2 linked regions of the Halioglobus japonicus genome follow. The protein of the gene in region 1 binds, or shares a complex with, the protein of each later gene. Links are inferred from orthologs where the notes say so. Each region holds a gene or a part of one and is shown in the gene's direction. Other genes may lie near its edges.

Region 1 (15,872 bases):
TGGACCTATGATCCGAAGGTCGCCCGCGATAAGGTGCGCCATGGTTGTTGCGGCCCTGTAAACCGAGGGGTCGCCGTGTGGGAGGGACAGGTTTTCGTCGGTGTCTTCGACGGTCGGCTGGTCGCGCTGGACGCTGCCACTGGCGAGCAAAACTGGTCTGTGGCCACGATCGACCCGGAACTTCCCTATACCATTACCGGTGCCCCCCGCATCATCGACGGCCGCGTGTTGATCGGCAATGGCGGCGCTGAATTTGGTGTACGTGGTTTTATTGCTGCTTATGATGCGGGCTCGGGTGAGCAACTCTGGAAGTTCTACACTGTGCCGGGAAATCCGGACGAGCCTTTCGAGAATGATGCCATGAAGATGGCGGCCGAGACCTGGAACGGCAAGTGGTGGGAGCTCGGCGGCGGAGGGGGTACCGTGTGGGACTCCATGGCCTACGACCCGCAACTGAATCTGCTGTATTTCGGTGTGGGCAACGGCGCTCCCTGGAACCGGGAAATCCGCTCCCCCGGTGGCGGCGATAATCTATTCCTGTCATCGATTGTGGCGGTTCGGCCTGATAACGGTGAGTATGTCTGGCATTATCAGACAACGCCGGGAGAAACCTGGGACTACACGGCGACTCAGCACATCATCCTGGCGGATGTAGAGATAGACGGCAGTACCCGCAAGGTGCTGATGCAGGCGCCCAAGAACGGCTTTTTCTATGTGCTCGATCGCACCGACGGTAGTTTGATCAGCGCTGAAAACTATATCGATATCAACTGGGCGACCCACGTGGATCCTGAAACGGGCCGCCCGGTAGAAGTGGAGGGGGCTCGCTATGTCGACAGCCCTTACACGGTCACACCCAGCTATCTAGGCGGGCATAACTGGCACCCCATGTCCTTCAGCCCTGACACTGGGCTGGTATATATCCCGGTGCTGGACTTCCCGGCCAGTTACGGTCAGCCGGAGGAATTTGTCTATCGACCGGGCTTCGCCAATACCGGGGCCGATGGCATTGTGGGCAGTCTGCCTGATGACCAGGCCACTCGGGATGCGCTGCGGCCTTTGATCAAGGGGCGCCTACTGGCCTGGAATCCGGTTACCCAGACAGAAGCATTCAGGGTAGAGCACCGGGGCGCCTGGAACGGCGGGATGCTCACTACCGCCGGTGGGCTGCTGTTTCAGGGTACTGCCGACGGTGAATTTGTGGCGTTTAATGCCGCCACAGGTGAAAAGCAGTGGGCATTCCCAACCCAAACCGGGGTAGTGGCCCCGGGTATCACGTATGAGATAGATGGCGAACAGTATGTCTCAGTGAACGTAGGTTGGGGCGGAGCTTTTGCACTGGTGTTCGGCGAGTTTGTACAGCCTGAGAGCCTGCCGAATGTCAGTCGCGTGCTTACCTTCAAACTTGGCGCCGAGAAGCAACTGCCGCCGGTGGAATGGAAGCCCGTTGTGGTCTTTAACCCCCCGGAGCGCACCGCTGACGAAGCGACGGAGCGCGAGGGATTCGGCTTGTACCAGGATATTTGCATGGGTTGCCATGGCCTGAATGCGGTTTCAGGCCTGCTCGTACCTGACCTGCGCGGCTCTGCGTTGCTTCACACGGCCGATGGTTGGGACAAGGTGGTGCGAGAAGGGCTTCTGGCAGAGCGAGGCATGGCTTCATTTGCACGCCACCTCAGTAAAGAACAGAGTGAGGCGATCCGCGCGTATGTGATTTCCCAGGCCTGGCGCGGTAACGAATTGCAGCAATCGCTGGCCAAAGAAGAGTGAGGCTTTCTCATGCGCTGCGCCTGGGATGGTAGAAATCTGGGCCAGCACTCAGGATGCATCGCTGCTCGCTAGTCGCTCGCGCCTCTTGCTGTGGCGGTAGCATATGCCGTGCGGGCGGTTGAATCGGGTTTCAGTCAGGTTTTCTTGTCAGGAAACGCAACAACGCCCTGCTTAGCTCGACGTTCCTCTGCGGAGGCAGCAAGGCTGGCCTGGGCGTCGTTCAGCAGCGACTCGCGATGATGGACAGACTCTCGTTCGGCGCGATGCAGGCGGTGTGCCTCCAGGTCGCCACTCCATTGTTTGTTCTGTCGGGCAACATGCCGCTCTATCGTCTCCCGTTCTGATTCCGGTCGGAACAGACGATAGCTCAGCCAGCTGAATCCGATGACCAGCAGTATGTTGGTCCACGGACGCGTCCAGGGATAGACGACATAAGTCGTAACGATCAGAACGAGGCTGAGGCTGTAAAAGATGCCGGTTAGGGTCTGCATGTTCTAAGCATAGTCGCTTTTCAATCAGGTGCACTGTCCGAGACAGCGCGTCAACGAAAGTTGAGACTGGGGGCAAACCGAATCATACAATTCAGCCTCCTGGAAGCAATGCCGAGAAACAATAGGCAAAATTTGCCAAGCAGATGACAGCATGGCCTTGGGCCTGGAAGAAGCGGCACCGCAGTGTGGCGCTGCCGTGGTCGGATACCGCTGGATAGATAACGCAGGCCGAGTGAGTCGAGCCTGATATTGCTGCAGTGCGAACATGGCCACAGCAAGTTGTATTATTCGCCTGATTGCCGCTCCCTGAGAACGAATGTGTCCGGTTAAGAATAGCTGATGGCGGCCCAGTCGATGGTCTGTTGTCCATGGCTCGGCAACATTGGTCCGGCAGTATGCGCCGGAGTTCTTCCGAGCGTTACAGTGCTACCAGGTAAAGGCCGCTTCTATTCCATACATGCGCGGCAGGTTGTACTGCTTGCCAGCAGTCTCCAGCACATCCACCAGCGGTACGCCGCCTATGACATAGCGCTCGTCGGTGAGGTTTGTGCCGTAGGCCGTAATACGCCACTGTTCTTCCGGCGACGTCCAAGTGAGCCGGGCGCCCAATGATTCCTGATCGCCTCTGTAAATGCCGGACTCACAGCTGGACTGGTCGAAACAGTTCTCAACCTCCGTGCGATAAGACCATGTAAGCAGCGGAGTAATCAGACCAACAGAGGTTTCCCAATTGTACTGCAATGCCAGGTAGTAGATTTGCTCTGGCAGGCGGGGCAGGTCTTCGTCAGAGCGATCAACCAGGCACACATCGATGCCTGGGGGGTGGCCGGTGCCACGCAAGTGGGGTTATCAAGTGCGCCCGAAGTCACAATGCGCACATCTTCATACTTGTCTATATCGCCCTTGTTAAAGGTGACGTTGGCGATGATCTGCAGGTTGGGAATGGGCAGCAGAATAGACTCGATTTCCAGGCCTGCGATGGTGGACTTCTCGGCGTTAATCGTAGAGCCGGCAATACGGCCGGTGGTGGGGTTAACCGTTACGGTGGTCAGCTGGCGATCCTGGTAATCCGTATAGAACAGCGCGGTGTTGAGTCGCAGGCGTCGGTCCCAGGCGTCCATTTTAAAACCTATTTCATAGTTCCAGACTTTCTCCGGCTTATAGGCATAAATCTCACCGGTGAACACGTCTGTTGTGTCCGAAACACCGCCAGACAAAAAGCCGTTGGCCGCAGTGATATAAGCAGTGCCGTACTCCATGAATCCCGTCTCGCCGAAGTTGCGTTGCAGGCTGACCATGGGCGTCCAGTCATCGTTATCGATTTTCATTGTCTGGTCATACAGGGGGTCGACAGATCCAGGGTCCAGCGGGTCGGTGAGGGAGGGCACAAAGCCATGATGTGGGTTGAAAGACGATGGCCCATCGGGGAAATAATAGAAATTCCCGCCTTTGAATATGTCGCCGATTCCCGCGATTTCAAGCGGAGGCGTGCCAGTGGATACATCATTGGAGAAGTCCGGCGTTTGGAAAATACGCTGTAGCTCCCGCTCCTCACTGGTGTAGCGCAAGCCCAATGTCAGGCGCCAGTCGTCATTGAAGTTCCAGTCCGCCTGGCTATAGAGTGAATAGGACGTATTTTCGGTGTACAGCGTGGTGGTCTGGTTAATGTAAAAAGCACAGTTACCTGTGGTGCAATCCTCACCGGTAACAAACGGCGGGAGATCGTAGAGAGAGCCGAAGAATGGTCCTGAAGGCGATACCGCGGTGCCTGCATCCGTCTCTTCCCAGAAGCCGAAGAAACCGACAATGTAGTCCAACTTGTCGTCAAAGGCCGTGCCAGTGAATTGAAATTCCTGGGAGAATTGATCTGTGGCCCTGAGCTCTGCATCAGCAAAGTCGAAATTGGTCCTGTGAAGCAGTGGAATGCCCGTGCCATCCAGATCATTGGTTTCCCCACCTTCGGTGGTGCGATAAGCCGTAATGCTGCGAAAGCTCAAAGAGTCGCTAATATACCAATCTGCAGTGAGTGCCAGAGATTGCACCTCGGACTCGTAGCGGCCGGGTAAGTCAGACTGTATCGTTTCGGGCCCAAGATCGGCATTGGCCTGACACCAATCTGCGATTGATTGCCCCGTGGCGGGTTCAACAATGGTGGAGTTTTGCAGTGCAGCTTGCCAGCCCGTGCCGTCAATACCCGTCACCACCTCGCAGTCTAGCCCCCTGGCACTCTGGTCGCTGGCGTTATAGTTGTAGTTCAGATCGAATACCAGGTCGTCACTCGCAATCCAGCGCAGTTGTGCCTGGCCGCCATGTCGGTTCACGTCTGTAAATTCATCGCCATCGAGCGAATCATTCCCTGGCGCGCCGCTCAGGTCGTTAGTCATCAGGCCGTCGCGCGATGTGCTGTACAGTGAGAAGCGCGACATTAGCGTATCGCCCACCAGAGGTATGTTAACTGTGAGCTTGCCATCGAGACGGTCGTAATTGCCCACGCGGACCTCTGCGCTGCCTTCAAATATATCCACCGGTTTGTTGGTGGTGTATAGAATGGCGCCGCCCGTTGTGTTCTTTCCAAACAGTGTGCCCTGCGGCCCCCTCAAAACCTGAATACTCTGGAGATCGACATTGTCGAGCACTGCGCCGTCTGGACGCGAAACATAGACCCCATCGACATAAATGCCCACGCCGGAGTCAAAGTTCACCCCAGTGTTGCGCGCACCAATACCGCGGATAAACACACTGCCTGCACCGCTGGTGCCATTGCCATCACCAGAGTCTACGTTGGGTACTACTTCACTCAGATTGGATATGTCGCGAAGGCCCAGATCCTCGAGGTCATCGCCGGAAAGTGCTGATATGGCGACGGGAGTTTCCTGTAGCGATTCTTCCCGCTTACGCGCGGTGACAATCACCTCTTCCAATACCATTTGGCTGTGCACCACTATGGGCGACATGCCGGCTGTTCCAATAGCGATTGCCAGGGCCGACTTGGATGCGACTACGTGGCTAAACATACGAAACTTGGCGTACATAGGTATTCCCCAACATTTTATAGTTATAAGTAGAGGTTCACCGTCTTAGAGTGATCAAATTTGCGGGTTCGTGCAAGTTTTCATGGCGATTAGCAGCGAAATTAAGCCTTCTTCGAAAGTAGACAAAATCAGGGCAAAAGATAGTGGTAAGCGTAGCCGTGATAAACCGTGCGGTTAATCCCAGCCGAAAACGCGTGTCCCGCAAGAAAGTAGTAGTCGTCCGGTGTCAGCGCATCGAAATCCAGAGTGAGCGAGATAAACGACTCTGATGAAATAAAACGTCGTCCGGCCACATTGCCCGCCGAGGCGGCAAGTTTGAGAAAATCGTAGCTGCCAGAGGCAAACAAGGCTTCAGATTCTGGAACGTCCGCAATCTTGTAGCTGTCAAGATAATCGCCGTAACCACCGTGCGCTTGTACCCGTAATTGCACGCCACGCTGCTCGCTCCAGGCCTTTATTGGCCGTAGAAATCCAGATTCAAACAAATGTTCACGGGTAAGCTCATAGTCTTCCCTGATACGCACGGCCATCTCGTCCGTCGACTGATAAGCCGAGTCGGAGGGAATCACCACATTGACGTACTTGGACTCGCCGCGGCTCTTGAAGACCAGTGGCAGATAGGGGGTGATGTCATAGTCGTGCATGCTCTCGAATGTGGACGCGAACACCGAGGACCAGGGTAGTTCACCGATCAACTCAAAGCTGTCGATAAACACTGCGCGGGGTTTATAGGGTGCGAGTGCATCCAGCCAGGGATTGGCCAGTGTATCGATATACTCCGCAGCCCCCGCCGGGTCCAGATGGTCCACTACAGGCGATTCCAGACGGCCGTTGGTGTAAGCAGAAGCCGCCACGTTGTGCGCTGTCTTATTCTCGTACAGCGCGAAAATGCGATGTTTGCCAGCGGGAACTTGCCATCGCAAGTTGCCGCCGTCCACGTGTTGAGTCAGGTCTACCAGCTGTGTCAGCGTGGGTGGATCAGTAGCGTCGTCGAGCTTGCCGGCCACAACGGCGTGGAGAACCGCTCCGTCATCAAAGGTGCCAATGGTATTCTTGATCACTAAGTTGGTCAGGCCAACATAGCCCGGTTCGCTTGCCGGTGGCAGCGGAGCGCTATGTATGGCTGGGCCGATCACGTCCACACTTGCTGGTAATAATTGCTTTTCAGCAAAGCGTTTAATAAATGGCCCGCCACTGGACCAGCCGCTGCCCAACGTGATATCTATGCTCATACCCAGTTCCTTGGCAAGAGACATAACCGTTTTGATATTGTCGAAGTAGGCGGGGCTACCCACCTGATAGATACGCTGTTCCTGATCCTGTAAATGCTGCTCGGTCATCCCGATCGTTAACGTCTGTAGTTCCACTGCGCGGAACGCCGCTGCGTGCATGCTCCTCAGTTCAGTGCGCAGTTGTGCCGCTTCCACCGCATTGCCCGGCCACCACCAGCGAATAGAGGGGTACATTGACTCGGGTGGGCTTTTCCAAAGGCGCCAATCAAATTGATTGACCTCCTCTTCGGTGCTGGCTGTCCGTGCTTGTGTCACTTGTAGCATGAGCAGCCTGCTCCGCCTGGCTGGCACTGATAGCGACAACTCGCCTTTCGGTCCGCTGGTTATTTCAGTCGCGTCGCCGGTTTCAGGATCGAGCAGAAATGCGCGCTCAAATGGCGTGTCCGGTATTACGGTCTGTTGGTAGCCGCTGTTGTGTTCGTTAAACAATAGGATTAACTCGCCGGCCGCGAACCGGCGGCGTTGACTGCGGATCGTCGCGGGTGCATCGCCCACTACACGCAGGCGTGGCAGGACCCCTGCTGCATGCAATGTATCGACCACCTCACTCGCGGATGCCTGTTGCACCTCTTGTGTAAGCTGTGCGCGCTGCTCGCTGACCAACTGATCACGTCGCACGTGGTCGGACCAGCCAATAGCGCGTCTCGGCAAGTCCCCAAGCCAGACAACGGGTATGCCTTGACGCGCAAGCGCGATCACGTTTGCCAGCATGAGGGGGTTGGCCGCGCTCACATTGTCGATGAGCAACGCGCGATACTGCGCTTGGCCGACCTGTAGCAGGCCATTCTGGCCTGTGGCAGTGGTGAGGTCCTCGCGGCTGATACGGTCATAGTCATAGCCCGCTGCGGTTAGTGTTTTGCTAAGCGCTGTCTCGGCGCCATTGGGGTTGGGAGAACCTCCTATAGGGCTTGGGCTATCTACCCATTCACCGTGATTGAACAACCAGGCGATTTCGATATCGGCCTCACCCCGGCTCATGGCATACGTCATGCGCGCCTGGGTGAGATTCAGGGCCGGCATCGCATCCCATGCGGGGCTGTCTTCTCGCGCATTGGTGGTCATCGCGAAAGGGCCCGTGGTGTAGTAATCAGAAAATACCGACACAATAAAGGGATACCACCATCTTTCGGGTGGCTTGGAATAGCCGAAGGTTACTAGCAGGATCGCGCCAGCGACAAGGACGCTCCCGACCAAGGCTGAGGCTGCCAGAAGCAGTTTCTTCAGGGGAGGGGGTTCAATATGCACCTGTTATTATTGTTGGACCCAGCCAACATAGTGCATCGAACAATGCATGCATGCAAATGACTATTGACCCGGCAATGTGGAGCGTGTTCGCTGGCTAGATGGGGGCTTCCCGGTTCGTTGATTGATTTGTAGTCGCAGCAGTGATCTGACGGGTAAAAAAAAGCCCCGAAGCAATGCTTCAGGGCTTTTTCAGAATTTGGCTCCGCCTGCTGGGCTCGAACCAGCGACCCAATGATTAACAGTCATTTGCTCTACCAACTGAGCTAAGGCGGAATTGATCTCGTCAGAGGCCGCGTATATTAATGATGGAGGGGGGATGGTCAACACCCCGAATCGAATTATTTCAGATTCTTTTCGAGGGTCGAAAACAGGCTGCAATTCCGTCCTATGTGGATGATAATTAACGGCTATTTTTTGATCGCAAGAGCTGTCCACGATGTCGCGTCCCTTCAAGGTAGAGTCCAAGTTCGAGCCCGCTGGCGACCAGCCGGAGGCGATTCGTCAGTTGGTGGAAGGGGTGCAGGCGGGGCTGGCTTCCCAGACCCTGTTGGGGGTGACCGGATCCGGTAAGACCTTCACCATGGCCCAGGTGGTGGAAAAGCTGCAGCGGCCCACCATTGTCATGGCGCACAATAAGACACTGGCGGCCCAGCTCTACGGCGAATTCAAGGAGTTCTTCCCCAATAACGCGGTGGAATACTTTGTCTCCTACTACGACTACTACCAGCCTGAGGCCTATGTGCCGTCTTCGGATACCTTTATTGAGAAAGACGCCTCGGTGAACGACCACATCGAGCAGATGCGGCTATCCGCCACCAAGGCGTTGATGGAGCGCGATGACTGTCTGGTGGTGGCCACGGTATCGGCGATCTATGGCCTGGGTGATCCAGAGTCCTACTACAAGATGCGTATGCACCTGTCCCGCGGGGAGATTATTGACCAGCGCAAGATTCTCCGGCACCTGGCGGAGCTGCAGTACACCCGCAACGACGTGGATTTCTCCCGTGCCACCTACCGGGTGCGCGGCGATGTCATCGATATCTTCCCGGCAGACTCCGAGCGAGAAGCAGTGCGTATCGAGCTGTTTGACGAGGAAATCGAGAACATCTACCTGTTCGACCCCTTAACCGGAGCTGTCGAGGCCAAGATACCCCGGATTACAATTTTCCCGAAAAGCCACTATGTTACCGAGCGCGATGTCATGCTGCGCGCGGTAGATCAGATCGAGGCAGAACTGGAAGTGCGGCTCGATCAACTCAAGGATCTCGACAAACTTGTTGAGGCCCAGCGTCTGGCCCAGCGGACCAAGTACGACCTCGAGATGATTCGTGAACTGGGTTACTGCCAGGGGGTGGAAAACTATTCCCGCTATCTGTCTGGCCGTGCCGCCGGTGAGCCGCCGCCGACGCTGTTTGAATACCTGCCCGATAATGCGCTGGTGATTGTCGACGAATCCCACGTCACCATTCCCCAGATCGGCGCCATGTATAAAGGTGACCGGTCGCGTAAGGAAACCCTGGTGGAATACGGTTTCCGGCTGCCATCTGCCCTGGATAACCGGCCGCTGCGTTTTGAGGAGTGGGAGCGCTTGGTGCCCCAGGCAATCTTCGTCTCGGCCACGCCCGGCAAGTATGAAGACGAACATGCCGGACGGGTGGTGGAGCAGGTGGTAAGACCCACCGGGCTGCTTGATCCCGGGCTCGAAGTGCGACCTGCGACCACCCAGGTCGATGATTTGCTCGGCGAAATCCGGACAACTGTGGAGCGGGGCGAGCGTGTGTTGGTGACCACCCTGACCAAGCGCATGGCGGAGGACCTCACCGAGTACTTGAGCGACCACAGCGTGCGCGTGCGCTACCTGCACTCCGATATCGATACCGTGGAGCGGGTCGAGATTATTCGCGATCTACGCCTGGGTGAATTCGACGTGCTGGTGGGCATCAATCTGTTGCGGGAAGGTCTGGATATGCCTGAGGTGTCGCTGGTGGCTATTCTGGATGCCGACAAGGAGGGCTTCCTGCGATCGGATCGCTCGCTTATCCAGACCATTGGCCGGGCGGCGCGAAACCTCAATGGTCGCGCAATTCTGTATGCCGACAACATTACCGGCTCCATGGAACGGGCCATGGCCGAAACGGAGCGTCGCCGGCAGAAACAGCTCGCCCACAATGCTGAGCATGGCATTACCCCGAGGGGCGTGGAAAAATCGGTTCAAGACATCATGGAAGGTGCCCGGCGCATGCCCACCAAGGGCAAGGCAAAGGCCAAGAAGGTGGCGGAGCCCAAGCTCGCCTTTGGGGCCGAGATCGCCAGCCTGTCACCGGCGGCCCTGTCGCGCAAACTCAAGCAACTGGAAGACCAGATGCAGGAGCATGCCAAGAATCTGGAGTTCGAGGAGGCCGCTGCGCTGCGCGACCAGGTCGCCGAGATCAAGCAGCAGGCCTTCCTCTTGGAGGCCTAGTTGGCGGCCTCCTTGGCCATCACGCTTTCGAAGTAGGCTTGCGCTTCTGGCGTGGCAGTCATTTCCAGGGTTTCCAGCTCGCCCTCATCGTTGCGCCAGCTGACGACACTCAGCTCGTTATTCGCGGGTGTGGCGGCGGCCTCGTGCTTGTTGACCACTTTTTCCTTAGCGGCGCACATTTCTTGGCGAATGGACTCTGCGCCATGAAAGTCGCCGCGAGCGAGCATCTCTATCAACTCCCGCTTACGCGAATCATTGGCTGGCACCTGGGCCTCAGGCTGGTGCGGGCGGGGGCGTTTGGGAATAGCAACAATAGCCATATTCTGATCCTCCTGTGGTCATAAGAATCATCCTAAGGAGGCGGCAGGATGGCGCACATGGCAGCCGGCGACAGGATCATGGCCGTCAACGCCATGTAATGGGAAAGCGCGCATTGCGGATCAGGTTGCGTGGTCTATATTCAGACAGGAAAGCAACTTTCCGCAAGACATTCCAAGGAGTTATCAATGCTGAAATACACCAAGTTGTTAGTGGCTGGAGCCTTCGCGTGCATTGCGCTGGGTGCCCAGGCGGCTGACAGGCCCAACATCCTCGTCGTATGGGGTGATGATGTTGGCCAGTCCAATATCTCTGCCTATACCAAGGGGATGATGGGCTACACTACGCCCAACATTGACCGCATCGCCAAGGAAGGCATGATTTTTACTGACTACTACGGTGAGCAGAGCTGTACCGCTGGTCGCTCATCTTTCATCATGGGACAGTCGGTTTTCCGCACCGGTCTGAGTAAGGTCGGATTGCCGGGTGCAGACCTGGGCATGCGGGAAGAAGATCCCACCATTGCCGGTCTGCTCAAAAACCACGGTTATATGACGGGGCAATTTGGCAAAAATCACCTTGGGGACAAAGACGAACACCTGCCCACCAACCATGGTTTCGACGAGTTCTACGGCAACCTGTATCACCTCAATGCAGAAGAAGAGCCCGAAAACTACGACTATCCGGATGACCCTAGCTTCCGCGAGCAGTTTGGCCCGCGAGGTGTGATTCGCTCTTTCGCCGATGGCAAGATCGAAGACACCGGCGCACTCACCAAAAAGCGCATGGAAATTGTCGACGACGACACTGTGGCGGAAGCTCTCAAGTTTATTGAGAAGGCCGTCAAAGTCGACAAGCCGTTCTTCGTCTGGTGGAGCGGCACGCGCATGCATTTCCGCACCCATGTCTCTGATGACAAGCTGAAGTGGTGTCAGGAGACGTATCCACGTCGTGGTCGCGATCCTTACACCTGCGGCATGTTGGAGCATGATGCCCACATCGGCCTGTTTCTGGAGAAACTGGAAGAGCTGAATATCGCGGAAAACACCATCATCTTTTATTCCACTGACAACGGGCCTCATATGAACACCTGGCCCGACGCTGCCACGACGCCGTTCCGCGGTGAGAAAAACACCAACTGGGAAGGCGGCTGGCGAGTGCCGGCCATGGTGCGCTGGCCTGGCAAGATTGAGGCTGGCTCCGTGTCCAATGAGATCATGCACCACATGGACTGGCTGCCCACGTTCCTGGCCGCAGCCGGTGAAGCAGACGTAAAAGACAAATTGCTCAAAGGCCACCGAGCGATTGGTCGGCGCTACAAGGTGCACTTGGATGGCTACAACTTCCTGCCATTCCTCACCGGTGAAGCCACCGATACACCGCGTAACGAGATCTTTTACTTCTCTGATGACGGTGACCTGACCGCTATGCGCTATCGCGACTGGAAACTGGTATTCATGGAGCAGAAAACCCAGGGTGGTTTCCGGGTGTGGATGGACCCCTTCGTGCCTCTGCGTGTGCCCCTGATCTTCAATCTGCGCCGCGATCCGTACGAACGCGCGCCGCTCACCTCCAATACCTATTACGACTGGCTGCTGGACCGCGCTTATTTACTTGTGCCCGCACAGGCTTACGTAGGGCAGTTCCTGGAGACATTCAAGCAGTACCCGCCGCGCCAGAAAGCGGCGAGCTTCTCGCTTGATGAGGTGATGGACAAACTGACTGATCCCGGCGGTCCGCAGTGACGGACAACGGTAATTGATCAAGGGCCTCTTCTGAGGCCCCTTTTCTTGGTCCAGTGTCAGCGATTGCCGCTCACCAGGCTTAGCCGCCATCGCCGGGCAGTGAGAGCGTAAACCGTACACCGCCGGCCACGTTGTCCGCGAAAACGCGGCCTTCATGATATTCCGCAATCAGTCTCACCACGTGCAGGCCCAGGCCCAGATGCACTTCACCGGCGTCGCCTTTGCGCAATGACACCATGGGTTCGAACAGCCGATCGCGCAGTTCGTTCGGCAGCGGCGGACCTTCGTTGCTTATCGCTATCCGCCAGTGGTCATCGGCTGCCTCCAGGCGAATCACAATCGGTGTCTGCAGTGGCGCAAATGAGGCGGCATTGTCGAGAAGTTTATCCAGCGCCTGGGCGAGTAGTTCGGGTGCGGCACAGACGTTTGCCTGCTCGCTGCCGGTCTCGAAGCGCACCGTATGCCCGCTATGTACGTCAGCGTAGGCCGCGCTGATCTCCAGCAGGAACGGCACCAGATCGAGGTCCCGACGCGGATTGCTGCGCACGCTTTCTTCCAGGCGATTGGCTTCGCTCATGGCCGTTAGAATGGCTTTGAGTCGGTCCAGCCCTTCTCTCGCGCGCAACTGGTAAGTCTGGTGCTGCTGCGGTGAGGCGTCGGTGTGCTCCAGGTTTTCCAGTGACGACTGAATCACGGCAATGGGGGTGCGTAGCTCGTGGGCAAGCTTGCGGCTGAGGGTGCGCAGGTAGTCATTGTACTCGCGCAGTTTGGCCAGCAGGTCTGCATAGGCACGTGATAATTCGCCGATTTCGTCCTGTGCGCGACTGCGGGGAAACACGCCCTGGATAGAACCGTCGTTGGCGATCACACTGTGTGCGGCGCGATTGAGCCGGCCAATGCGGAATGACAACACACTGGCATAGCCCAGCAAACCCAGCACGCCGGTGCCCAGTGCCAGTAGGCTATAGCCCAGTAGCCGGCTAAAAGCCTGGTCGGTAAGCGAAAGGTATTGCTCGCCACTCTGGCTGACGATGACGGCGCCTATCGGCTGCTCGGCACCTTCCACTGGGGCGGTCGCCAGTAAAAGGTTGCGGTTGGCATTTCGCGGATCGCGAAAGCGCAGGTTCTCGGCGGTGCCTGCCAGGGCCTCCTCAATCACCGCTGGTGCGGCCTTGCCCGGCGTCTCGCTTTGTGGCGGCACCGGCAAGGTTTCCTCGGCGAGAATGCTGCGATACAGCAGCCGTACTAACCAGAACGTATTGCCGTCGGCGCGATGGCTGATGGCGCCGGCGCTGGCCAGCTGCCAACCGTCACGGTCCACTACTTGAATATTGACCTGTTGTTTGTCGAACAGGGAGAGGGCGGCCTGCAGGTTATCGCTGGTGTAAATCAGCCAGGGTGGTGAGCTTGCGCGCAGGGGCCGGATGTTGCCCAGGGTGACAACGTTGCGCCCTTCGCCGTGGCCCACGTCATTGATATACAGCCCCAGGCGGCCACCGGTCATGGCCATCGGCATCTCCACTTCGATCGTGTAACCATCGACGGCATCCTGCCAGTAGCCGCGAATTTTGCCGGGGTCCATGCCGCGGGTGCGACGACTCGCGGCGCGGGCACGCACACTGCCCGGGGCAGCTGTGGCAATCACATAGTCCTGGCGCCGGTCGGCCTGCCAGGTGCGAATCACCAGCCGATCGCCATTGGGTTCTGGAGAGAGGCCTGGGTTGTGGTACACCACCTCGTTGTCTTTGACTTGTACCAATAACAGTAGCCGGTCGTCGCGGGTCAGGGCCTTGATGGAAAGTGCCAGCTCAGTGTTCTGACTCTGCAGTGTCAGTGCCGGTGTTCCTTCCCAGCCCTCGGCATAACCATCGATGGCGATGGGCAGCGTCGCGGGATGAGCGTGAACGCTGGGGCGCTCTTCAGCAGGCGCGCTGAGTCGATCGGGATAGGGGTAGATAATCTGGGTGTCTGCCCCCACCACCGCGGCCACGGCCTGGGCGGTGGCCTGTAGCGTCTGGGCCTGACCATGGCGCAATGCGCCTTCCATCTCGCGGACGAACTGGCAGCCCGCCCAGGGCAGTGTGAGCAATAGCAGGGCGACAACAATCAGTTGCCGGCGCAGGCTGAATGTCAGCCTTTCCATCGGTAGCCCACACCGTAGGCGGTTTCGATGTTCTGGAACGTGTCATCGACGGTCTGAAATTTGCGCCGAATCCGCTTGATGTGCGAGGTAATGGTATTGTCGTCGAGAACCACATCGGCGCTATTCATTAACTGCTGCCGCGATTTCACATGGCCCGGGTGGCGAGCCAGGGCGTAGACCATCCAGAACTCTGTCACGGTAAGCTCTACCGGCTGGTGGTTCCAGCGAACCGTCATCCGTTCACGGTTGAGTTCAAGCTTACCTTGACGGATTACATCATCTTTCTTTTCCGGGCTGGCCAGCGCGCGAACCCGTCGCAGCAGTGCATGGATGCGCGCCATTAACTGCGCTTGGCTGATGTCCTTGGTGAGATACTCATCCGCCCCCAGGCGCAGGCCCGAGATAATGTCGAGTTCCGAATCGCGCGCCGTTAGGAATACAATCGGCAACTCTGCAGAGCGCACCCGCAATTCCCGGCAAAGCTCGAAACCACCTTCCATTTCGTCGCCCAGGCCCACATCAATAATCGCCAGATCCGGCAATGCCAGGGCAAAGGCGCTCGCCGCCTGCTGGCGATCGGCGTAAAGCTGGACGGCGAAACCCTCGCGTTCCAGGTGGTCGCGGTAGTTGGCGGCAATGGCCGGCTCGTCTTCGACAATGGCAATCTGTTGTGGCATTTCGCGATGGTTTCAAATATTCGGTGCCAGCTCAAGCGGCTGCCACAATTCATCATAATTCATCGCTGCATCGCCACGCTTCAATCGTGGTTTTGCCACGGTGGCGATTTTCAATACAGGTTCCCTGATCTGGAGACCTGTTATGAAAACCGAACGTTTACCCCAAACCTTACAGCGCGAGATGTTCGACTTTGGCGGACCCTTGCTGTGGTTGTGTTTCCGTTGCCTGCCGGTGCTGCTACTGGCGGGTATTTCGCTATTGTTACTGGTCAGCACAACGGTGCGGGCCGAGAGCACGCTTAATGATGCCGAAACCGGCCAGCTGTACTTGCAGGGCGATGCCCCTGGGTACCAACCCGCCGTGCTGCACGGCAGCAGCATGTCTGTTGATGCCTCCGGGATGATCGCTGTGGTCACGCTAAAGCAGGTCTTCAGTAACCCCTCCGATCAATGGCGAAAGGGAGTTTATGCCTTTCCACTGCCCGATGACGCGGCGGTGCGGGCCATGGAAATGCGTATTGGCGAACGTCGGATTATCGGCGAGATCCGCGAGCGCAAGGAGGCGCAAAAAGCTTACAAAAAGGCTCGCGAAAGTGGCAGGAAAGCATCGTTGGTGGAGCAACAGCGCCCCAATTTGTTTACTAACCGGGTGGCCAATATCGGCCCTGGCGAGGAGATCGAGGTTACGCTGGAGTATG
Region 2 (15,984 bases), 2.6 Mb from region 1 along the record:
GCCAGGCCATCACTACTGCCTGTTGCGGTTCATGTTCGCCGGGCATCTGAAAGCCGTCGGCCCTCGGTGTAGAGGCCAGGGTATCGCTCATGTGTTGTCGCCGCAGGCCAGGTTGGCGATCGGGCTGTAGAGTTCAGGGCGACGATCCCGGAATAAGCCCCAGGCACGGCGGTATTCAGCCGCTGCCTCCAGATCGATTTCTGCGATCAGGATTTTCTCTTCGTCTCTGCCGGCTTCGGCGATCTTCTCGCCGGTGTGGTCGGTGATGAATGACGAGCCATAGAATGTGGTGGTAATGCCATCGTCTTCTTCCACGCCGGTGCGATTGGAAGCGATAACAGGCAGAACATTGGCGGCGGCATGGCCCTGCATCACCCGCTGCCAGTGAGCGCTGGAATCGAGGGTGGGGTCCTGGGGTTCGGAACCGATAGCGGTTGGGTAAAACATGGCTTCGGCGCCCATTAACGCGCAGCAGCGGGCGGTTTCCGGGAACCACTGATCCCAGCAAATGCCGGCGCCGAACGTGCCGTAGCGTGTTTTCCACACTTTGAAGCCAGTATCGCCGGGCGTGAAATAAAACTTCTCGCAATACCCTGGGCCGTCGGGAATGTGGCTCTTGCGATAGTTCTCCATGACTGTGCCGTCGGCGTCGATCATCACCAGGGAATTGAAAAACGTGTTGGTGTCTCGCTCGTAGTAGCTGATGGGCAACACCACCTCGAGCTCAGCAGCCAGGTGGGAGAAACGCTCGATCAGCGGATTGCCAGCCAGGGGTTTCGCCAGGTCAAGATAGCGATACTGCTGGGTCTTACAGAAGTAGGGCGCCTCGAACAGCTCCTGCAGCAGAATAACCTGAGCGCCGCCGGCATGGGCGTCGCGAATGGCCTGCTCGGCCTTGGCCATATTGGCGTCGATATCCCAGCCAATGGTCAGTTGTGTGGCGGCGAAGGTAACAGTGCGGCTCATAAGGTCTTCCAGTGAACGAAAATATCCCTACAAGCATAGAAGAAAATGGACTTGGCTGGATTACCACCAAGGGGTTAACCACTCGGTGGGTTACAGCAGCTCCCATAAAGTATCGAACAGAATTTGCTGGGTAGAGGCGATGGCGGCTGAATCGATGATGACCACCACGGGGTAATTTTTGTCCGCCAGGGTAATCATGGCCACCTTGGGTGGGTAAATAGCAATATAGGACGCGTCGGTGGTTTGCGATGCAGGCAGCCATTTGCGCTCCGCGTACTCGGCTTCGTCACCCCCTTCGCCTACAGCCAGGGCGCGCACGCGAATACCGCGGGCCTCGCGCTGGCGGGTGAAATTGGGGAAAGGCCGGTACAGGTGTTCGCGCAGGGTCTTAGTGGAGATGACCGAGTATCCGCGCTCCGGGTCACTGGCGGTACTGTCGAGAATATCGCGCAGGACAAGCTCGACGCCGTCGTCGCCCTCGTAGAAGCGCACATTGCCAGGGCTGAATTGCCCCTGGGACTGTTTGAGCTCGGGAATGACCTCGGCGCGCAGCTGTTCCATCGCAACCGTCAGTGCCTGTTGGCGGCGTTCGGCCAGTTGCAGTAGTTGCTCCGGTTCTTCCGCCTGGAATACCCGCCGCTTGCCGCGGGGCAGGTAGTTCACCACGCCTTTGGTGGCCAATTGTTTGAGGGTTTCGTAGGTGGTGCCGCGATTGACGCCGGCCTCGGCAGCAACATCGCGAATAGAGGCAGGGCCCAGGCGCAGCAGGGCTTTATAGATATTGATTTCGCGATCGTCGAGACCGATCTGGTACAGGCTATCGTTTTTCATTTGTTGTCATTTTATTTGTGACAAAAAGCGTTGTAATGAATAAAGCTAAGACTAATATGCGCTTATAAAGCAATTTATGTCAAAAAATATCTGACAGGTGATGCCTGATCAGGGCTTGCTGGACACATTTAAATGAATCTTGAAATTATTATTCTCGCCGCGGGCAAGGGCTCGCGCATGAAATCCCCGTTGCCAAAAGTACTGCACCCTGTGGCCGGTAGCCCGATGCTGCAGCGCGTGGTCGACACGGCGCAAACCCTGGCACCCCGTGCCATCCATGTGGTGGTGGGTCATGGGGCAGATGACGTCAAACAGGCCATGGGCGATGCTGCGGTGAACTGGGTCACACAGGCCGAGCAGAAAGGCACAGGTCACGCCGTGCTTCAGGCGCTGCCTGTGATTGGCGAAGACAGCGTGGTGTTGGTGCTCTACGGCGATGTGCCCCTGATTCGCACCGAAACCCTGACTGAACTTGTTGCCGCAGCGGCGTCCGCACCGGCGGTGCTGACGGCGCGTGTCTCCAACCCGGCCGGGCTGGGACGTATTTTGCGCGACAACACCGGTAAGTTGCTGGGCGTTGTTGAGCACAAGGATGCCAGCCAGGCTGAGCTGGCCATCGACGAAATCAATACCGGCGTGATGGCGGTGCCTGCCGCCGATCTGTGCTCCTACCTGCCCCGGGTCGGGAATGAAAATGCCCAGGGTGAATACTACCTGCCGGACGTTCTGTCGCTGGCGGTTGCTGACGGCAGGGCGGTCGCCAGTTGCATGGCCACCTCCGAGGTTGAAGTACTCGGGGTTAACGACCGGGTGCAGCTCAATCGGGTGGAGCGTGAGTTCCAGCGGCGCCGCGCCGAAGATCTGTTGCTGCAGGGTGTGGCCGTGGCTGACGTGAGCCGTTTGGATATTCGCGGCGAGCTGACCTGTGGCAGCGATGTATTTATCGACGTGAACGTCGTGATCGAGGGTGTCGTGCAGCTCGAAGATGGCGCCAGGATCGGCCCCAACTGCGTGCTCAAAAACGCTGTTGTCGGTGCCGGAGCCCAGATACACGCAATGAGCCACATTGAAGAAGCGACGATAGGCCCCGATGCGAACGTCGGGCCCTATGCGCGCTTGCGTCCCGGTACCGAGCTGGCGGCCGGTGCCCGCGTCGGTAATTTCGTGGAGACCAAAAAGGCGCGGATTGGTGTCGGCAGCAAGATTAACCACCTCTCCTATGTGGGCGATTGCGAGATGGGCGCAGGTGTAAATATCGGTGCCGGCACCATCACCTGTAACTACGACGGTGTGAACAAACACAAGACCACCATGGGCGACGGCGTCTTCGTGGGGTCCAACAGCACATTGGTGGCGCCTATTGAGATTGCCGACGGCGGCTTTGTCGGCGCGGGCTCCACCGTGACCAAGGCGGTGGGCGAGGATGAGCTAGCGGTCAGCCGCGCCAAGCAACGTAATATCCAGGGCTGGAATCGCCCCGGCAAACCCGACGGGGAGCAGTAATATGTGTGGCATTGTAGCCGCCGCCGCGCGGCGTGAAGTCAGTGAGATTCTGCTTGAGGGGCTGCGCCGTCTTGAGTATCGCGGCTACGATTCTGCCGGCCTGGCTGTTCTGGATGACGACGCCAGACTGCTGGTGCACAAACGCCTGGGCAAAGTCGCGGAGCTGGAGAAAGCCCAGCACGCGCAGCCCTATTACGGGCCCACGGGTATTGCGCATACTCGCTGGGCGACCCATGGCGAACCTTCCGCAGCCAACGCACACCCGCACACCTCAGGCGATCGCATTGCGTTGGTCCACAACGGCATTATCGAAAACCACAGCGTACTGCGTCAGCAGTTGGAAGCGGAAGGTTATGTGTTTACCTCCGCGACTGATACCGAGGTCATTGTTCATTTGCTCCATCGGGCCATGAACGGCTGCGACGATATACTCAAAGCAATGGCTACCGTGGTTGATCAGCTTGAGGGCGCCTATGCCCTGGCAGCGATTGATCGGGAGAACCCCGGCCAGATTGTCGGAGCCCGCCAGGGTAGCCCGCTGGTGATCGGTGTGGGCATTGGCGAGAACTTTATGGCCTCCGACCAGATGGCTTTGCGCCAGGTCACGGACCGTTTCATCTACCTCGAGGAGGGTGACATGGTACGCATCACACCCGCCAGCATCGCGGTATTCGATGCCCAGGGTGATGCGGTAGAGCGCGAAACCACCCGTATCGCTGAGGCCGAAGAGACCGTAGAGCTGGGTGACTACGATCACTACATGCTCAAGGAAATCTACGAACAACCCCGCGCTCTGGCAGCGACGTTTAGTGCAGCCGGCGGCCATGAAGTTGCCGACAGCGCATTTGGCGAGTGCGCTGCCGAGATTTTCGATCGGGTAAAAGCGGTGCAGATTGTCGCCTGCGGCACCAGTTTCCACGCCGGTATGGTGGCGCGTTACTGGCTGGAGGAGCTGGCGGGTATTCCCTGTGAGGTAGAGGTAGCGTCTGAGTTTCGCTACCGCAAGCGGGTGCAGATTCCCGGCACTTTGTTGCTGACCATATCCCAGTCAGGTGAAACTGCTGACACACTGGCAGCCTTGCGCGATGCGGGCACCGATGATTTTGTCGGTAGCCTGGTGATTGCCAATGTCGACAACAGCTCATTGGTGCGCGAAAGCGATCTGGTATTCCTGACCCGTGCCGGTGCTGAAATTGGTGTGGCCTCTACCAAGGCTTTCACCACCCAGTTGGTAGGCCTGCTAATGCTCACCATCGCACTGGGGCGTCGCAACGGATTGCCGCAAGGGCGTGAGCAGGAATTGGTCAATGCTCTGCATGCACTGCCTGATTATGTGCAGCAGACCCTGGCACTCGATACCGCCATCAAGGCATTGTCCGAAGCCTTTATTCCCAAGCACCATGCATTGTTCCTCGGCCGTGGAATTCACTATCCGGTGGCGATGGAGGGTTCACTCAAGCTCAAGGAGATTTCCTATATCCATGCCGAGGCTTATCCCGCGGGAGAGCTCAAGCACGGCCCACTGGCGCTGGTCGATGACGACATGCCGGTGGTGGCAGTTGCTCCCGGTGATGAATTGCTGGAGAAGCTGAAGTCCAACCTCGAGGAAGTGCGCTCGCGCGGGGGTGAACTGTTTGTGTTTGCCGATCGCCAGGCGGGCTTTACCAGCGAGCCCCGGGTCAGGGTGTTGGCCATGCCGCACTGCCCGGAAGTGGCCAAGCCCATCATCTATACAGTGGCGTTACAGCTGCTGTCCTATCATGTGGCGGTACAGAAAGGCACTGATGTCGATAAGCCGCGTAACCTCGCCAAGTCGGTTACGGTGGAGTAACCGCTGGCTCTGGCGCCGTGCTGATGCGCGAGCGCTGGGGCATACATGTCTCAGCGAAGGCCCCTGGTAGTCTGTTTCTCACGGCGCTCGTCGACTTTGCGCATGACCGGGTGTTTATGTTCATGCGCGGGCTGCAGCGCGTGCAATCGCGGCAGAGTGCGAGTGGCCTTGGCTTGACCATTGACACTTTGAGGCGCGACTGAGAACAGCGCATCGAGGTTTTCACACAGGCTTAGCCCTGGCTGCAGTGTTCGCTGCGCGGGTACGGCGTTGAGGTATTTAGAGACATCGGCTTCATCTAGAATGGTGCTCAGTACCAGTCGCGCGCGTTCCTTGATCTGAGGGACCGACGCACGGTTGAGGCTGCCCCACTGCAAGATGTAATCGGTACAGTCCTGGGGTTCCTGTGCGGGCTCATCCAGGAATGACTGAAGCTTGTCGACGCCGAAGAAGTACGACATCAACACTTCCTCGACCAGGGTAGCGGTGTCTTCGTAAATGGTGGAGTAGGAGTACATGCTGTTGGCTGTGTCGGAGGCAAAGGCCTGGCCGACATCGGCTGCGGTCAGGTTGAGTATGGTGTTATTGGCCTCCACTCCCCGGTACAGCACGTCGGCGACCTGGTACAGCAATTGTGAAGAGAGTGGATAGGTGTTGCCCAAGCCGGCGCTGGCCTCAAGCCCCCACAGTCGGAAGTAAAAGTCCAGCGGCGTCAGCGTGCTGTTCGCGGGTGGCATGATGGCGGGGTGAATGAAATCGTTGGCGTGGGCCAGTTCGTGGGCAATGACATAGCCCAGCGGCAGAATGATCTCCACAAGACTTCGCGTGACGCCTTCGGGATAGTCACCGCTGAAACCCCAGGCGAGGTTGCGCCCGGACAGGTAAGTCCCTGCGGGAATAAATTGCAGCGCGTTGCCAAAGTCGGAACGGAAATCTGGGGTCCAGTCGATGCTTTCACGTTCTCTCGGGGTCAGCCACAAATCCTGCGGGTCGATATAAATGGCGCCGGTTAACGCAGTGAAGAACGCGGGGCGAATGTCTGAGCCAATGACGATGGCGGTAACACCGCGGAACATTTTGAGCATTTCCGGTGGCAGGTTCTGGAGCACCTGGGAATAACGGTTACCCATCCAGCCATGGCTGACCACGACGCGTTGCATAATGTCGCTGACCGATGGGTTGCTGGTCACTGCGCCAATGTATGGCAGGGTCTGCATGGAGCACACGCTGTGCGGGTTGCTGGCGGCAGCACAGTTCACCAGGACATCTTTCCAGGGAGAGGATTGGCTGTATGGCTTCAACTCAGCGATCGGGTTGAGGGACTCTGCAATGCCGAAATCGTAGCTCACGGTTGCCAGCGTACCCGCTTCATCGAGGGTCGAGATCATTAGCCAATAATCATCGGGAATGTAATCCGCGGTGGGCAGAGTGAATTCATAGTTCGGTCCTACTCGCGTCCCCGGGATGATCATGGGCATGCCGGGAGGGGCGACGAAGGTGCGCATAGGGGCGGCGGGGTCACTGCCTTCCAGAACGATAGAGGCGGCGGGAATAGTCAGCGTGCGCGTGCCTGCATCCCAGAAGAACTGGTAGTCGTTCAACACCATCGGGCCCTGGTAGCCGGCGGTAAATGTCGCGTCCAGCGGGATCTCGTCATCCCTGCCCCAGGCGTCTTCTGTGAGAGTCAGGGAGCACTCGAGGACCTGGCCAACACTACAGATTTCATTCCAGGCGCTGAATGAGTGCCCCGGTGCAGGTACTGGCCAGAACGTTTCCTGGAAATCCTCGTTAATCTCGAACACGTACCCGTCGCGATACACCGTGTTGGCCTGTTCCCCAAACACAAAGCCCTGGCCCTGGATGGCGACCGGCATACGGCAGGCCGACAGGAGTACCAGAAACGACAGGCCTAACAGGCGTAAACTGGTTTTATTGAGGCTAGACAGCAGGGTTGCCACAGTGTGCATGTAAGTATCTCCGGACTTAATCCCCTGCGCTGTAAGCGAGGGCATGTGCTGTTACTCGATGCCGTGAGTCTATCAGCGCCAGTGCCGAACGGCACCTTGCTGCATGCGAAAATATGACGAATGCGGAAGCTTTGTAGGTGTTGTGTCCAGGCCGTGGTGGCCCGCGTCCCAGAGCGGCGCGCGGGCCGACGACCTGTGAGGTTTACTGGGGGTTGGCCGCTTTGTATTCGCGAACCTCAGTATTGAACTGGCCGGCAACCGCTTCTTCGGCAGACACCGCGGCGTTGTAGGTTTCCTCGGCGGCTTTCAGTGCGTCTGCGGCACCCTCAGCACCTTCGGTAACCTGTGCCTGTGCAGCATTCAGGGCGGGTTCGAGGCACTTCATGTAATCCAGGTTGGCGGCCTGAAATGCCTTCACCGCTTTCTGGCCAGCGAGCATTTGCTCCATGGAAGCGGTGGCTCCATCGGGCAGTTCGGGGGCGTCTGGCGCAGTACAATCGGCTGCGATAGTAGAGGTGCTGCCCAGTGCCAGTGCCAGGGCGGAATACTTGATCAGTTTCATTGTTGTAGTCTCCTTTTGGGGAGGAAAACCTTAGCAGGCCTTATCGAGCCTGCCAAGTCAGCTCGATTGCCCCACCCAGAGTTTGGGCAGGTCGTAGCGGGCTTCCAGTGTGCGTGCAGTCGCATCTGCCTGAGCCTTGTCAGACAGGTTAATTACCCGGACGCGGTAGAAGGTGCGGCCGGACTTTTCGCCGGTGACCACGACGACCTTGCCTGCGCCGGGCTGCAGGCGCCGCGCCCAACCCTGAGCGGTTTGCTCCTGGCTATAGGAGCCAAAGTTCACGAACCAGGTGCCGCTTTCCACGGCGAGGGTCGGTGTTGGTGCCGCAGGTTTCGGGCTTGGTGACGTATTGCGGGCCACGGGCTTGGGTGCAGGCTTGGTGGCCGCAACGGGCTTGGCGGGCGGGGCAGGCTCCGGTTTGGTCATCGCGTCCTGTTGCGCTGCCAATTGCTTTTCCAGGCCGGTGACAATCGCCTGCAGGCTGCGGTTTTCAGCGTTCACAAGATCCAGCTCGGCTTCGAGGTCCGCGTTAAGTGCCACCAGCGCCTCGTTGTTGGCGCGCGTTTCGGCAACTTCGTTGGGATTGGCAGCAGTGGCCAGGTTGGACTGCAGGCGGCGAATCTCTTCCTGCATTTCGGCGCGTTGCTGCATAACGCCATAGCCGCCGGCACCTAGCAGTACGAGTGCCACCAGGCCCACCAGGATCAGGCCTAGCGGCAGGGTGATTTCGCGTTCTTCCTCTTCGTAATATTCGGTGCCCTCATCCAGCTCGTCATCGCGGGGATCCCATTCGGGTTGCTCAGATTCCAACCTGGTTACAGGGGGCAGTGGTTTGGTCACGGGCTCGGCGACGGGGGCTTCTGCTGTTGTTTGCTCGACAGTCTGCAGGCGATCTTCTTCATCCCAGGGGTCATCCTCTTCAGTGGACTCGGCGTCCCAGGTCTCCTCCTCGGAGGCAGCGTTCTCCCAGCTATCTTCTACCTGGGGTGCATCATGCTGATCCTCGGGCAGGTCATCGAAGTAGTCGGGTTCGTCTTCTTCGAGGTCGTCTTCGGCGGCCGCGCTGTCAAACATGGCGGTGTGGTCGGTGTCGCGATCATCGTCGGGTGCGTCGCTATCGTCGAAGTCGTCAAACAGTCGTTCGCCGGGCGTCCAGCCCTGCTCATTGCCGACGTCGAGATCCAGTTGTTCTTCCTGGCGATCCTTATCGTTATTCATGTTCAGCTCACCCCATCCCCTTTGTCGGGATAGTACCAGACCTCTACCGCCAATGCTGCCAAAACTCAGCTGCGCAAGTCCTGCAGGCCCCGACTTAATCGACCGAGATGGCGACTGACGACGGCGCCCTTGGACTTGGACACGCCCGCCGCGAGAATATCGATGACCGTGAGATGCGCGATACGCGATGGCAGTGGTGTATAGCGGGCGCCGGCCTGGTCCTGGACGTCGATGGGGATGGCGATACTGCAGCGTTCTATCACCGGCGTACCGCCGGGCGCGAGGCCGATGGTGACAGCGCCTGATTCGCTGACGCGATCGAGCGCCTCCAGCAGCGCGGTGCTGCGACCTGACTGGGATATTGCCACCACGACATCGCGCGGGGTCAGGGACATGGCCACCATGGCCTGAATGTGCGGGTCTGAATGGGCGGCGCTGGGTATCTGCAGACGAAAAAACTTGTGCTGGGCATCAATGGCAACCGGAGCGGATGCGCCAAAGCCGTAAAACTCTGCCCTATTGGCGTTGGCAAGTGCCTCGACAGCGGCTTCAATCGCATCCAGGTCGAGTGAGTCGCGCACCTGGGTAAGGGTTTCCAGTGTGGCGTCAAACACCTTGTAGGTATAGTCGCGCGCGGTATCCCGCTCGTTGAGCGAGAACGGTTCGGAAGAGGTTGGCATTGCATTGCGGGCCAGTGCCAATTTGAAGTTGCCAAAGCCCTCGCAGCCAATGGCGCGGCAGAAGCGCACAACGGTGGGCTCACTGACACCGGCGGCTGCAGCCAGGTCCACAACGCGCATGTGCATGACCTGGTCAGGCTGGGCGAGTACCAGCTCCGCCACCTTTCGTTCCGAGCGGCGCAGGCTGTGCAGGCGAGATTCAATCTCGGGAAGTATGGGTCTGTCGGTGGCCGCCATGGCGAGAAATTCCTGTGCAGTGCCGCGTGAGTATAGCGCCCGTGGCGGATGGAAAAAATGTGAACCGCAGACCTTGGCTGTCGGGTAGAATGCGGGCATGGATGTATCAGATATTCTCTCCCCCCTTAACGAAGCCCAGCGAGAAGCCGTCGCTGCCGACAGCGGTAACCTGTTGGTGCTGGCCGGTGCCGGCAGTGGCAAAACCCGGGTGCTCGTGCACCGCATTGCGTGGCTGATTCGCGCCGAAGGGCTGTCGCCCTGGTCGATTCTCGCCGTGACCTTTACCAATAAAGCGGCGCGTGAAATGCGCTCGCGTATCGAGGAAATGCTCCAGGTGCCGTCCCATGGCATGTGGGTGGGTACTTTCCACGGTCTCGCCCACCGCCTGTTGAAAGCGCATTGGAAAGAGGCGGGGCTTCCGCAGAATTTTCAGATTCTCGACAGCGATGACCAGCTGCGCCTGGTGAAGCGCGTTTGCCGCGAACTCGAACTGGACGAGGGCCGCTGGCCGCCCAAGCAGGCCATGTGGTACATCAACTCGCAAAAGGATGAGGGGCTGCGGTCGCGGCATATCGATGTGCCCCATAGCGACCTGTTTGGCCAGACTATGTTGCAGGTATACCGCGCCTATGAGGAAGCCTGTGAGCGCGGCGGCATGGTGGACTTTGCCGAGCTGCTATTGCGCGCTCATGAGCTCTGGCTCAAAGCGCCGGAAGTCCTGGCGCACTACCAGGGACGCTTCAAGCAAATTCTGGTGGACGAGTTTCAGGACACCAATACGATTCAGTACGCATGGCTGCGGGTGCTGGCGGGGAAGCATATTCCGGTCATAGCCGTCGGCGATGACGACCAGTCTATCTACGGTTGGCGCGGCGCCAAGATCGAGAATATCCAGCGCTTTGCGGATGACTTCGAAGGCACGCGCACGGTGCGCCTGGAGCAGAACTACCGTTCCACTCAGACCATATTGCAGGCTGCCAATGGGGTGATTGGCTTTAACTTTGGCAGGCTGGGTAAAGAGCTATGGACTGCGGGTGAGTCCGGTGATCCCATTACGCTCTACGCTGGTTTCAATGAACACGACGAAGCCCGCTTCATCGTCGAACAGGCCCAGGACTGGATTGACGGTGGCCAGAACCGGTCGTCAGTGGCCGTGCTGTATCGCTCCAATGCCCAGTCCCGGGTGTTGGAAGAGGGATTGATCAGGGCTGGCTTGCCCTATCGCATTTACGGCGGCCAGCGGTTCTATGAGCGGCTCGAGATTCGCAACGCACTGGCATACCTGCGCCTGATCCAGAGTCGCGGCGACGACGCTGCTATCGAGCGTGTCATCAATACACCGCCGCGTGGCATTGGTTCGAAAACGCTCGAGGTGGTTCGCGAGGTCGCTCGCAGCCGTACCGTTTCCCTGTGGCAGGCCATTGCCGCAGCGATTGAGGAGAAACTGCTGCCCGCCCGGGCGCTGGGTGCTCTCGAGGGCTTTGCGGTGTTGATCAATGAACTCGACACGGGCACGGATGAGCTATCCCTCGAAGAGCTGGTCGAGCATGTGATTCACGCCTCTGGACTCATTGAATTTCACCAGAAAGAAAAAGGTGAGAAGGGGCAGGCGCGTATCGAAAACCTCGAGGAACTGGTCAGCGCTGCCAAGCAGTTCGTGGCAGAAGAGGGCGACGATGCGTCGCCATTGCAGCAGTTTCTGGATAACGCCGCGCTGGATGCCGGCGATGCCCAGGCGGATGAGCACGAGGACAGTGTGCAATTGATGACCCTGCACTCCGCCAAGGGGCTTGAATTCCCCCTGGTGTTTCTCGCCGGCATGGAGGAAAACCTGTTTCCCCACCGTATGTCTGCCGAGGAGCCCGGGCGCATGGAGGAAGAGCGTCGTCTCTGCTATGTGGGTATTACCCGCGCCATGGAAAAGCTGGTGCTGACTTATGCCGAGTCGCGACGCCTGCACGGCAGCGAAACTTTTAACGCACCATCGCGCTTTGTGCGTGAGATCCCCGCGGAGTTGCTGCAGGAAGTGCGGCTCAATACCACCGTGGCTCGGCCAGTGAGTACGCTTTCCCAGGCAGAGGTGCCAGACACGGGCCTGAGCCTCGGCCAGCGTGTTTACCACCAGATTTTTGGTGAGGGCACCGTGTTAAACTTTGAAGGCCGAGGCAACACCGCCCGGGTTGAAGTCAACTTCGACACCGAGGGCAGCAAGTGGCTGGTATTGCAGTACGCGAACCTGCAGCTGGTCTGACCCAGGCGCCCCATCGTTCGATTGAATAACAACAATATTGAGGAAACCAAGGCATGGCCACTGGCGATATGGAAAAGCGCTTAAGCCCCCTGATTATTCTGGTACTGGTCGCCGCGTTGGTGGCTGTTATTGCCCTATGGGCAACGGATACGTCACGCAATAGCGGCCCGGTTTACGCCGGAGGTGGTGTCAGCAATGCCGAGGTGATCGAGTGGAAACTGGTCACCACCTGGCCGAAGAACTTTCCCGGCCTTGGTTCTGCCGCCGTTAACCTCAGCCGCAACGTCGAAGCGATGAGCGGTGGGCGCCTCAAGATTCACGTTTATGGCGCAGGAGAGATTGTGCCGGCCCTGGGGGTGTTTGATGCCGTGAGCCAGGGGGTGGCCGATGCCGGCCACGGCGCCGCATACTACTGGAAGGGCAAGGTGCCCTCATCGGTATTCTTTACCGCCGTGCCGTTTGGCCTTAACGCCCAGGAAACCTATGGCTGGCTGCACTACGGCGGCGGCCTCGAATTGTGGCGCGAAGCCTATGCGCCTTTTAACCTGGTCCCGTTTGCCGGGGGTAGCACAGGTGTGCAGATGGCCGGCTGGTTTAACAAAGAGCTGAACACCGCGGATGACCTGCGCGGCCTGAAAATGCGTATTCCCGGCCTGGCCGGCGAGGTATTTGCCGCCGCCGGCGGGACCGCAGTCACTATACCGGGGGGTGAGCTTTACACCTCACTGCAAACCGGCGTTATCGATGCACTCGAATGGGTGGGGCCCTATAACGATCGTATTCTGGGTTTCCACGAGGTGGCCAGATACTACTACTACCCGGGCTGGCACGAACCCGGTTCAGTACTGGAATTCATCGTCAATGAAGATTCACTGAATGCGCTGCCGGAGGATTTGCGCGCAATTGTTGAGCACGCCGCGCGCGCGGCCAGTCAGGATATGCTCGATGAATACACCGGCCGCAACAACCAGGCGCTACAGTCTCTGGTAGATGAACATGATGTACAGCTGCGTCGCCTGCCGGACGACGTGCTGCGGGCGCTGTGGCAGGGTACGCGTCAGGCGATGGATGAGCTCGTTGCGCGCGACCCCATGGCGGCCAAGGTGTATGCCTCGTACAGCGAATTTTACAAAGGGGTGCGCAACTACCACCACATTTCAGAGCAGGCGTACTACAATCTGCGCGATGAAGTGATGGGTGATGGGGATTATTAAGGGTTCTCGATAGCCCGGGTGCGGCCATTCTCGTCGATGGCCACGAACACGAATTCACCTTCGGTCACTTTAATGGGTTCGCCGTCGTGTTTGGAGTTGATCCACACTTCTACCACGATGCGGATTGAGCTACGGCCAATCTCGAGCACGTCGCAGTAGCAGGACACCACCGCTCCCACATGTACCGGAGTCAGGAAAACCATGCCGTTAATGGCAACGGTAGCTACGCGGCCGCCGGCCACGTCACCGGCGGTGACCATGCCGGCAATATCCATTTGCGACATTAACCAGCCACCGAAAATATCCCCGGAGGGGTTGGTGTCGGCGGGCATGGCCACGGTCTGCAGAGCCAGTTCCCCGTGAGGAACCGGGGTGGAATCGATATCATTCATGATCAGTCTCGAATAGTTATCTTGGTCACTGCTTGAGCTGGCCCGGTAGCCAGGTGGCCATTTCCGGCCAGACCCAAAGGGCTGAAATCAGTAGCAGCTGGATAATTATAAAGGGAACCACGCCACGGTAAATAGCACTTGTGGGTAGGCTGGCCGGGGCGACCCCGCGCAGGTAGAACAGCGCAAAGCCAAAGGGCGGCGTCAGGAAGGAGGTTTGCAGGTTCAGCGCTATCACCACACCCAGCCAGATCGGGTCCAGCCCCATGGCCAGCAGGATCGGGCCGACAATGGGCACAACCACGTAGGTAATCTCGATAAAATCGAGAATAAAGCCGAGCAGGAAGATGGCGACCATCACTACCATGGTGGCGCCCATGACACCGCCGGGGATGTCCTGGAAGAAGCCGTGGATCAATTCCTCGCCGCCAAAGCCGCGGAACACCAGCGAGAACAGGGCTGCGCCGAGCAGGATGAGGAAGACCATGCAGGTGACTTCCATGGTGCTCACCACGACTTCGCGCAGGCGCTGGCAGTCCATCTGGCCTTTTGCGTAGGCGAGGATAAGTGCGCCTACGGCACCGATGCCGGCAGCTTCGGTGGGTGTGGCGGCGCCCGCGAGAATCGAGCCAAGTACCACCACGATAAGCGCCAGCGGTGGCAATAGTCCTTTCAGCAACTGCGCCGGGCCGATGCGGGTACTTTTGGCCGCGGGCGCTGCCTCAGGCTTGAGGAACGAGTACACCAGAATGTAGAGAATATAGAGGCCCACCAGTACCAGCCCCGGTATCAGGGCGCCGACAAACAAGTCGCCCACTGACACGGTTTTGGGTTGGTATACGTTCATGGACAGTTGTGCCTGTTGATAGGCATTGGCCAGCACGTCGCCCAGCAGTACCAGCGCAATCGAAGGCGGAATAATCTGGCCCAGGGTGCCGGTCGCGCAAATCGTGCCCGCAGCCAGGGAGGGACTGTAGTTATTGCGCAGCATGGTAGGCAGTGACAGCAGCCCCATGGTGACCACGGTGGCGCCGACAATACCGGTGCTGGCGGCCAGCAGCATGCCGACCACCACCACTGAGATACCCAGGCCGCCGCGCAGGCCGCCGAAGGCCTTGGCCATGCTGTCCAGTAACTCCTCGGCTATTTTGGATTTCTCGAGGATGTTGCCCATAAGAATGAACAGCGGCACCGCGATCAGCGTGATGTTGTTAATGGTGCCGAAAATGCGGCCGGGCAGAGCGTTGAGAAAACCTACGTCAAATACACCCGTCAGTACACCGCCGGCGGCAAAGGCCAGGGCGGTGCCGGCGAGGGTGAGGGCCACAGGGTAGCCGAGCATAAGCAGCAGACATACGGCGGCAAACAGGTAGAGGGACAAGTACTCCATGTCAGTCCTCCACCAGCACCAGGGCGCTGCGCAGGGTCTCTGCAATGCCCTGAAGCAGCAGATTGATCGCCATGGCGGGAATCAGGCTCTTGAGCAGGAAGACGGCGGGAATGCCCCCTGGTTCTGAGGATATCTCGCGGATCGCCCAGGATTCGGTCACAAATTGCCAGCTCACGACGATGACAAAGACGCAAAACGGCAGCAGAAACACGATACCTCCCAGGGCGTTCACCCATGCTTTGCCGCGCTCGCTGAAATCCCGATAAAAAATATCGACGCGCACATGAGCGCCGGCTTTCAGGGCATAGGCCGCACCGAGCATGAACAGGCAGCCGTGCATATAGGTGACCATTTCCTGGGCGAAAATCGAGTTGGTGTTAAAACCGTAGCGCATGACGACAATGACGGCAGTGACCAGGCCCATGGCCAGTGCCAGCCATGCCAGCAGGCGGCCGCTGAGCTCGGTAATCCGATCAATGACGTGAACGACAGCGTGAGGGCTGGGCATGAACAGAACTTATCCCGGGGGTTTTTGATTATTGGGGCGCAGAGTATCATAGCAACCGCAGCAATGGGCGCGCCTCGGCGCCGCCCGCTCAATTCATCACAAGGCAGGCATTATGCTCACAGTAATTTCCCCGGCCAAAACACTGGATTACGACACCCCACCGACCACTCGCAAGTCCACTCAGCCCCAGTTCCTGGCGCAGGCCGAGCAGCTGGTTGAAGACGCACGGCAGTTGAGCCCTGACGATATTCGCAGCCTGATGGGGGTGAGCGAAAACATTGCCGAGCTGAACCACGCCCGTTTCATGAATTGGGGCACACCCTTCACGCTCGACAATGCCAAGCAGGCGGTGCTGGCGTTTAAGGGCGACGTGTATACCGGTCTCGAGGCAGAGACGTTGACCGCGTCACAGCTGACATTTGCCCAGAAGCACCTGT

Evidence for each region.
Region 2: the proteins of uvrB (region 1) and uvrD are in contact, whole or in part, in a crystal structure (PDB 7EGT), measured with the Thermus thermophilus proteins. The link is inferred for Halioglobus japonicus from one-to-one orthologs. Residues at the interface, in WP_096411307.1 of Thermus thermophilus: Glu23, Leu25, Arg26, Asp27, Gly28, Glu29, Arg30, Phe31, Arg55, Glu326, Asp327, Phe328, Glu379, Ser382, Gln383, His398, Gly400, Arg401; in WP_096412145.1 of Thermus thermophilus: His654, Arg656, Phe657, Gln666, Asp668, Glu669, Lys680, Arg681, Leu682, Ser683, Lys685, Tyr686, Ala687.

The regions. Positions count from the first base shown.
Region 1 is NZ_CP019450.1:3,268,674-3,284,545, reverse strand. What follows is about bases 7,891-10,778. They hold uvrB (excinuclease ABC subunit UvrB), read left to right. Parts: upstream 7,891-8,266; coding sequence 8,267-10,291; downstream 10,292-10,778. Other genes in these bases: BST95_RS15435 (hypothetical protein), read right to left, coding at 10,288-10,611. In the rest of the region: BST95_RS15470 (PQQ-dependent dehydrogenase, methanol/ethanol family), read left to right, coding at 1-1,770; BST95_RS15465 (hypothetical protein), read right to left, coding at 1,905-2,261; BST95_RS21020 (hypothetical protein), read right to left, coding at 2,688-3,002; BST95_RS15455 (TonB-dependent receptor), read right to left, coding at 2,969-5,293; BST95_RS15450 (glycosyl hydrolase), read right to left, coding at 5,422-7,689; BST95_RS15430 (arylsulfatase), read left to right, coding at 10,798-12,354; BST95_RS15425 (ATP-binding protein), read right to left, coding at 12,434-14,497; pdsR (proteobacterial dedicated sortase system response regulator), read right to left, coding at 14,485-15,174; BST95_RS15415 (marine proteobacterial sortase target protein), read left to right, coding at 15,317-15,872. UniProt on the Escherichia coli protein: The UvrABC repair system catalyzes the recognition and processing of DNA lesions. A damage recognition complex composed of 2 UvrA and 2 UvrB subunits scans DNA for abnormalities.
Region 2 is NZ_CP019450.1:650,619-666,602, forward strand. What follows is about bases 9,470-12,469. They hold uvrD (DNA helicase II), read left to right. Parts: upstream 9,470-9,892; coding sequence 9,893-12,046; downstream 12,047-12,469. Other genes in these bases: BST95_RS03140 (SIS domain-containing protein), read right to left, coding at 9,470-9,894; BST95_RS03150 (TRAP transporter substrate-binding protein), read left to right, coding at 12,100-12,469. Also shown: aguA (agmatine deiminase), read right to left, coding at 1-91; aguB (N-carbamoylputrescine amidase), read right to left, coding at 88-966; BST95_RS03110 (TrmB family transcriptional regulator), read right to left, coding at 1,057-1,797; bifunctional UDP-N-acetylglucosamine diphosphorylase/glucosamine-1-phosphate N-acetyltransferase GlmU, read left to right, coding at 1,930-3,300; glmS (glutamine--fructose-6-phosphate transaminase (isomerizing)), read left to right, coding at 3,302-5,131; BST95_RS03125 (hypothetical protein), read right to left, coding at 5,182-7,098; BST95_RS03130 (hypothetical protein), read right to left, coding at 7,301-7,660; BST95_RS03135 (SPOR domain-containing protein), read right to left, coding at 7,718-8,878; more of BST95_RS03140, read right to left, coding at 8,944-9,469; more of BST95_RS03150, read left to right, coding at 12,470-13,260; BST95_RS03155 (acyl-CoA thioesterase), read right to left, coding at 13,257-13,652; BST95_RS03160 (TRAP transporter large permease), read right to left, coding at 13,678-15,039; BST95_RS03165 (TRAP transporter small permease subunit), read right to left, coding at 15,041-15,547; peroxide stress protein YaaA, read left to right, coding at 15,660-15,984. UniProt on the Escherichia coli protein: A helicase with DNA-dependent ATPase activity. Unwinds DNA duplexes with 3'-5' polarity. Translocates on single-stranded DNA with 3'-5' polarity. Initiates unwinding more efficiently from a nicked substrate than double-stranded DNA.